Regions from separate parts of the Salegentibacter sp. BLCTC genome, predicted to be linked through region 2. Evidence: riboswitches for the same ligand, from Rfam matches in the RefSeq annotation. Region 2 holds a riboswitch; the other holds the start of a gene.
The links. Region 2 has a riboswitch for cobalamin ahead of GUB10_RS07955 (ribonucleotide-diphosphate reductase subunit beta). Riboswitches for the same ligand answer to the same signal wherever they lie in the genome.
Positions count from the first base shown of each region.

Region 1: another riboswitch for cobalamin. It lies ahead of GUB10_RS13600 (PKD domain-containing protein); the one in region 2 lies ahead of GUB10_RS07955 (ribonucleotide-diphosphate reductase subunit beta).

Region 1 covers NZ_WYEW01000011.1:36,164-40,154, forward strand. The annotation lists gene GUB10_RS13600 (PKD domain-containing protein) at 1-947, opposite strand, end outside; cobalamin riboswitch at 1,056-1,259, opposite strand; gene GUB10_RS13605 (alginate export family protein) at 1,595-2,869, opposite strand; gene ccsA (cytochrome c biogenesis protein) at 3,032-3,991, opposite strand, start outside.
Region 2 covers NZ_WYEW01000005.1:19,094-23,084, forward strand. The annotation lists gene GUB10_RS07950 (ribonucleoside-diphosphate reductase subunit alpha) at 1-230, opposite strand, end outside; gene GUB10_RS07955 (ribonucleotide-diphosphate reductase subunit beta) at 272-1,246, opposite strand; cobalamin riboswitch at 1,359-1,494, opposite strand; gene acs (acetate--CoA ligase) at 1,962-3,869, shown strand; gene GUB10_RS07965 (PolC-type DNA polymerase III) at 3,961-3,991, opposite strand, start outside.

The sequences.
Region 1 (3,991 bases), on a different contig from region 2:
TCTACATACCCCCATTCAAGTGCATCTATAGAGGCAAATCCTTCCAGGCTCACCTTAGGGTAAACCCGGGTTCCGTTAAAACTCATTTTATCCTTTTCTTCAATAAAGAGTGGATAGTAATTTTGGGAGTGGTAGGGATTAACCATTACACTGTCCTGGTTTTCCTGGTTATCTTCCCAGGGTACATTGGCGTACTCTTTTGGATTGGTGTAGGTTAATTGATAATTCAATATAGTTTCTTCTTTTTGATGTGCACTTCCTGCTAGTTCATACCAGGTGTCATCTGGTAAGCCATTACCATTCTCATCAAAAGAAACCTTTACAATACCGGGTTCAGAAAGTCCGCCCATTGCATTACCATAAACTACAAAGTCTTTAGCATCTTCTCTATTTTCAATGGTATGATCAAAAGTGAACGTTACGTAGCCTCCCCATGCTCCTAAAGATAGAATGGCCGATTTTCCACCCACTAATTTTTCTGCGCTTTCCAAAGAACCGTAGGTTTTATTAATATATTGGCCGGGTGCAGGTTTATATTCAATAATTTCAGAAATATATTTACTGCTGTTTTCTGTTTTTGGGCGGAAATAAAGCTGATAAGGATCATTTACGGTAACTTCATAAGAGCGCAGCAGAGAGTCGTTATTCGCCAATGCTTTAAATTGTAGTGCAAATGTGCCAAATTGCTTGGGGGCGTAATGAAGGTTTTGAGCTTCAGAAACTTTATCATCACCTAGTTTCCAGCTAAAACCTGTCCCTTCCGGTAAATTTAGAATTTCAGGATTAATAGATAAAGTATCTCCCAGGGTTAATTCGTAATCTTTCTGGTAATTTAGATCCGCAAACTCCATAGGAATTATGCCTGGGCCGTCATCTTTGCTACAAGATGAAAAAAGTAAAATACCTCCAATAAGGATTAATGATTTAAAAAATGATTTTTGTTGCATTTGATTTGTATAAAGGTTAATAATTGGAATTAACTTATTTTACAAAACAAAACAGCAGGGGATATAGTTAGAATAGAAGACCTACCCAAAGCAATAACTCCCGAAAGCTTTGTTCCTTATGTTTCCGGCAGGTTTTCTGACTTCTCCCTCTTTTTAAACCTTCCCGTCCCAAAAGACAGTGGTATCCATAAAAAGATTTTCCTAAAAATTAAGGAAGGGATTTACAGCAGCGGGAACTGTTCAGGATTTACACCTGATTCCCTTTTAATACAATACCTTAAAAGCATTGTAACCGAAAATCCCGGCAATATTAAGTTAAATTTCTGGTTTGAGAATCTTAAAAACTGAATTTATCTTTACCGTTTTTTTGGTTATAAATTGAATAAAGCAAATTGCTATTTCTAAAGATTATGCTAAACGGCTGTCTAAGAGAAATCATACTAATGCATTTGGAGTAAAAAATTGAGGATTTAGATAATTAAAATCAAAAGCTTTAAAGCTGGAGAAAAAAGGAAAAGATTCATTGGTGACTCCAGATTATTCTTGATTAAAATTACTTGATTCGGAAATCGCTAGTAAATGTTTGCCAGAATTGTTGCGATGAAATTTACTTTCTGAATTTTTTAGGTGTATTAAGTACATTGTTTCTAAAAATCTAAAGAAAATAATTTAGGGTTTACATTAAGCTGAACCCAGGCCCAATTATTAGTATTGTCGCTAGGTTTTCCTCCTTTTACCAGGCTCATACTATCTGATGCAAACATGTGTGAATAACCAACATTAAGATTTACATATTTCATTAATTTATTAGAATAAACAAGGTCTATTTCTGTACCTAAATACTTGTCTGCGTTATTTTGCAATTTTGCATTGGCCATAAAATAATGAGCTTTTAGCAAAAGATTTGATTTTTCACCGGTTCTGAAATTAGCCTTGGCATATAGATCGTTTAAACCTACACTGTTGGCGTGGTTGCCCACATAGAAATAGTCCATAAACCCATTAAATTTATGATTGGTGCCATATAAAGGGAAAAACGATTTATTTTTAGATGCTCCTTCCTGGTCGGTTCCGCTTAACATTTCTATTCCTAACCCAAAAAGAGTACTACCGGGTTTATAAGTGGCTTCCAGGGATAGCTGGTATGCTGAGAGATCGGTGGTATTGTTGGCTTTTCCAAACTGGTAGTAAGCCGAACCCTCCATCTTTACTTTTTGTATTGGAAATTGGAAATAACTACCCATGGTTTGACGATAATAAACATCGTCTGGAGTGGCGTTATTGGGGCCAGTAAAGCCTTGAAACCCGTTGTTTAGAAATAAAAAACTTGCAGAACTTTTATCCCAGGCTTTCTTTAGATAAGCATATTGCATTGTTTTATATGTAAAAAAACCGGTAATCCTATATGTGTTTCCTTCGTTTTTAGGTTGTTCCTGGCTAAAAGCAGTTCCTAAATCCAAATTAAAGCCATTTTTCTGATATTTCAATAATGCGGCATCATGAAAACGACCCTGCATAGCCCAGTCCAATCCGCCAAATATGCGCTGATTATCGTAACTTATTACCTGCCTTCCTACTTTAGTAGACCAATTTTCATTGAAGTTTAGTAGCGCATAGGCCTGAAACAGGGAAAAGGAGTCATTCCCATCTACAGGTAAAATTTGGCGGGTATCCCCCCAGGTGCTCACATCCTGTACGGCAATAAATAATTGTAGTTTTTCAGCACTATAGCCTAAGTTCAGGCGGGTTCGTTGCTGTACAAATACGCCGGGATCGGCATCATTTGAAAAAAGATCGTTATAACCGTGCCGGTATTCAAAACGGGCTCTTAGGTCGGCTTCTGCTTCAAAAGTCTGTGCTACGACTTCATTTACTAAAAATAGTAAGAATAATGCAAGTTTAAAAGAAGATCTGTTAGTCATGAGCGGTAGAATTATACTTTGCTATATAAATATCGATGATTGTTTACTGCTTAAATATGGCTTTAAAACTTTTTTCATTGAATATCTCTTTCCCTTTTTGCGGTGTTGTTTGTTTTTAATGTGCTTTGATTTAATAATTTCACAAACCAATAATTATATGTATCATGCCGAAACTTTCGATTTTCTATATTTTTTGTCCCTAAAAAATGCCAGTATTGCTATAAATATTAAGGCAGCTAAAACTACATAAATGAAAGAAGGTATCGGTAGTGGGTCGCCCCCGGCGTAGCTATGCAAACCTGATAGGTAATAATTTACACCAAAAGATGTCATAATTATAGAGCCAAAGGCAAAAACACTCACTGCATTTAGCACATACCTGCCTCGTAAAGCAGGAATAAATCGAAGATGCAGTACCACTGTATACACTATAATACTTATTAGTGCCCAGGTTTCTTTTGGGTCCCATGCCCAGTATCTACCCCAGGATTCGTTGGCCCAAATACCTCCTAAGAAGGTGCCTACGGCCAGTACGAATAAACCTATGGTCATAGAGATCTCGTTTATATAAGTAATTTCCCTAATTTTTATGTTGATCTTTTTTTGTGAACCTGGAGTTCTAAAAATAATAAGAAGTAAAGCCATTAGGCCTAAAATTGCCGAAAGTGCTAAAGGTGCATAACTACTTACAATGGTTGCTACATGTACTTTTAACCAAAATGACGATTTGAGTACCGGCATTAAATTGGTGATTTCAGGATTTAGCCAATCCAGGTAACTTACAAATAAAAGTGTACCTGTAAACAAGGTGGCCAGCGGCAGGGCAAAGTCAGATTTTCTAAAAGTGAGCAAGCCGCATAAAAGAAGTGTCCAGGCTACAAAAACCAACATTTCATATCCATTACTCCAGGGAGCATGTTGCGCCACATACCATCGCAAAATTATATTCCCTGTAAAAGCTAGAAAGCTGACTAAGGTTACCAGAATTAAAGCATTCCACGCAATTTCTATTGCTTTATTCTTAGCAAAAATTTTCACAATAGCCAGTAATAGGAGTAGAGCGCCTACAGTAAAGTAAATTTGGAACAACCAAAAATTGAGATTTAATTCATTATACCATAG
Region 2 (3,991 bases):
GCCCAAATGGGTGAGCTTAAACTCATCCAGCCGCGTTCTATCATTTCTATAAAAGCTTCGGCCAGTTCGGGCTTATAAAGTCTTTTTGCAGCTGCATTTGCAACGCGTTCTATAGCCGATTTTGCGGTTTCTCCTTTTAATAAATAACCGCGATTTAATATTTGCTGGCTCTCTTCGTTAAGCCACCATAGGCGCTCCTGTTTTGTTTCTTTAAGTATTGCTTCGGGCATTTTACTGTATTTTTAAGTTGAATTATTTTTGTGGAAAACCTTTAAAAAAGATCATCTGCGGTAATACTTTTATCGTGTTTGGTATAATCTACCGGGCGTTTGGCAAAAAAATCGTCCAAACTGTTGGCAAAAACTTCCTCCTCAAACCATAGCATCGCTTTATAATCATATTCTGAAACGAAATAAAGCTTCTCTAAACCTATTTTTTCAAGGCTATCGTCTACTCGGTATTTCATAAAATTAAGTAGGTCTTCCTTTTTGCACTGTTCTAAAGAACCATCCTCGAAGATCCAATCCAGAATCTCAGATTCTACCTCCATAGAATGGGATATAATTTCCCTTATTTGGGTTTTGGTTTCTTCATTAAAGAATTCAGGGAACTCTTTTTTAATTTGGTTTACAATGTAAATTCCGGCATTGGCATGAATTTGCTCATCTACCGAGGTCCATGCAATTATATTGCTCACGTTTTTCATCACTCCTTTAAATCTGCTAAAGGAAAGAATAATGGCAAACTGACTAAAAAGGGAAACATTTTCAATTAAAATGGAGAATAAAATAAGGGAAAACACGTATTTTTTTTCGTCTGAAGATTTTGTATTTGCTAAAGCTTCAGAGAGATAAGCTACACGTTTTTTAATAACAGGAGTTTCAATTAATTTCTCAAACTCATTATTATACCCAAGTACTTCAAGCAAGCGGGAGTAAGCTTCAGAATGTCTAAATTCACATTCGGCGAATGTACTTCCCAGGCCGTTGAATTCTGGTTTTGGTAGGTGTTGATACAAGTCTCCCCAAAAGGATTTTACAGCTACTTCAATTTGCGCAATAGCTAAAAGGCTTCTTTTAATAACCTGTTTTTCATTTTCACTAAGATGCGAATGAAAATCCTGGACATCAGCTGTAAAGTCTACTTCAGAATGTACCCAAAATGATTTATTTATAGCTTCGGTAAACTGAAGAATCTCGGGATATTCGAAAGGTTTGTAATTCACCCGCTTTTGAAAAATATTCATATCACTTTTGTTTTGGTTTTTAAATCAAAAGCATAAAAGTAATAGTTGTCTTAAGGGAAGTTTACTTGTGATAAATACACAATTTCCTGGACATTTACTTTTTATGCGAAAGCAAAAGTCAACCCGGTCGGAAAGGTAATCTGGCTTGTAGTTGAACCTACTTTACAGTTGCGCAACAGCTCATGAATTTCACATGATTCCCCTTATTTATTGAAAAAGACAATAACCACCGGTATGATTTTACAAAAGTAAAGTTATAAGTAATAAGCGACCCTTTTATAGAAAAACTACGGAGTTATAAACATAGTTTTTCACAAGTTTATTTACTCGATAATCGAGATTTAATATTCACAAGTTTACTTCCAAACTTAAAATGACTATCCATAACATGTCTCGTTGGCTTTAGAAGGTAATTTGTTGACTATTAAAATTTTGGGATTCGTAATCCTTATTATCTGGAGGCGTTATTATAAAAAAGCTATTTAAAAACTATCTTTTTTATAATTTTTAAATCTAAAAGCTTAATTAGCCAATTAATTTTCTGCTTTTATGGAGAAATCATCTATTCTATTGAACTTGTAATAAAACTTGAACTGGAAGAATGTTAAACAAACATTTGAATGTCTAGTTTTATTGGATTTTTATAAATTGCAGGAAAGATATTTTATATTTTTCATTATTAATCTACGTAACCATCAACATATTTATTTAAGTTATGAGTAATTATCATATTAAGAATTTAGAAGAGTATTTTCAAGTGTATAGAAAATCGGTTAGAGAGCCTGAAAATTTTTGGGAAGAAGTTGCCGAAGAACATTTCACCTGGCGAAAAAAATGGGACAATGTATTGAGCTGGGACTTTAATAAACCTGAAGTAAAGTGGTTTGAAAATGCAAAACTTAATATTACAGAGAACTGTATAGATCGTTACCTTTTTACCAATGCAGATAGAACCGCCATTATTTGGGAGCCAAACGGTACCGAAGAGGAGGCTCAACATATTTCTTATAAAGAACTTCATAAAAAAGTAAATAAATTTGCAAATGTTTTAAAGTCTAAAGGAATAGAAAAAGGCGATAGGGTTTGTATTTACCTGCCTATGATTCCAGAACTTGCAGTAGCTATGTTGGCTTGTGCTCGTATTGGAGCTATACACTCTGTTGTTTTTGCAGGCTTTTCTTCAAAAGCCCTGGCTACCAGAACAAATGATGCCGATTGTAAAATGCTTATAACTTCAGATGGTTCTTACCGCGGAAATAAGACTATAGACTTAAAAGGGATTGTAGATAAAGCTCTGGAAGAATGTCCAGGAGTAAAAAGTGTTTTGGTTGCAAAACGTATAAATTCTGATATTAATATGAAAGAAGGACGCGACCAATGGTTGCAGCCTTTGTTAGATGAAGCTTCAGACCAATGTGAAGCAACCACTATGGATGCCGAAGACCCATTGTTTATTTTGTATACTTCGGGCTCTACCGGAAAACCTAAGGGAATGTTGCATACAACTGCGGGTTATATGGTTTATAGTGCTTATACTTTTAAAAATGTATTTCAATATAAAGAAGGAGATGTATACTGGTGTACAGCTGATATTGGTTGGATAACCGGCCATTCTTATATATTATATGGTCCTCTAGCCAATGGTGCAACTACAGTGATGTTTGAAGGGGTGCCTTCATATCCAGACGCAGGCAGATTTTGGGATGTAGTGGAGAAGCATAAAGTTAATCAGTTCTATACCGCTCCAACAGCCATTAGATCGCTAGCTAAACGAAATATAGAATTTGTTGAAAAACACGATTTGTCTTCCTTAAAAGTATTGGGAACAGTTGGGGAGCCTATTAACGAGGAGGCCTGGCATTGGTATAACGATAATGTAGGAAAGAATAAAAGTCCTATTGTAGATACCTGGTGGCAAACAGAAACAGGAGGAATCATGATTTCGCCATTGCCATATGTAACTCCGGTGAAACCTACCTATGCCACTTTACCATTTCCTGGAATTCAACCTGCTATTATGGATGAAAATGGGGAAGAGCTAAGTGGAAACCAGGTAGATGGCCGTTTGTGTATTAAATATCCCTGGCCGTCTATGGCAAGAACTGTTTGGAGAGATCATGAGCGTTATAAGACAACTTACTTCTCTACCTTTAAAAATATGTATTTTACCGGGGATGGAGCTCTTAGGGATGAGGTAGGTTACTACCGAATAACAGGACGAGTAGATGACGTGATTATTGTATCGGGTCACAACTTAGGAACAGCACCAATTGAAGATGCTATAGATGAACACCCTGCAGTGGCAGAATCTGCCGTAGTGGGCTTCCCTCATGAAGTAAAAGGAAATGCACTTTATGCATTTGTGATTTTAAAAGAAGTTGGGGAATCAAGAAATCACGACAATTTACGAAATGAAATTCACCAACAAATTAAAGATAAGGTAGGGCCTATTGCTAAACCTGAGAAAATTCAATTTGTTGCGGGACTTCCAAAAACACGTAGTGGAAAAATTATGCGTAGAATTTTAAGAAAAATCGCATCAAAACAAACCGAAAATCTAGGTGATACATCTACCTTATTAAACCCTGAAATTGTAGATGAAATTATAAAAAAGGCACTTTAAAAAAATACTGCTTTATACGTAAGGTCTCATGGTTTTCTAAAATCTGTGAGGCCTTTTTTTTGAGAAAACCTTGATAAACGTGTGAAATGAATTAATACCTAAACAGTTTTTTAAGTTTCAAC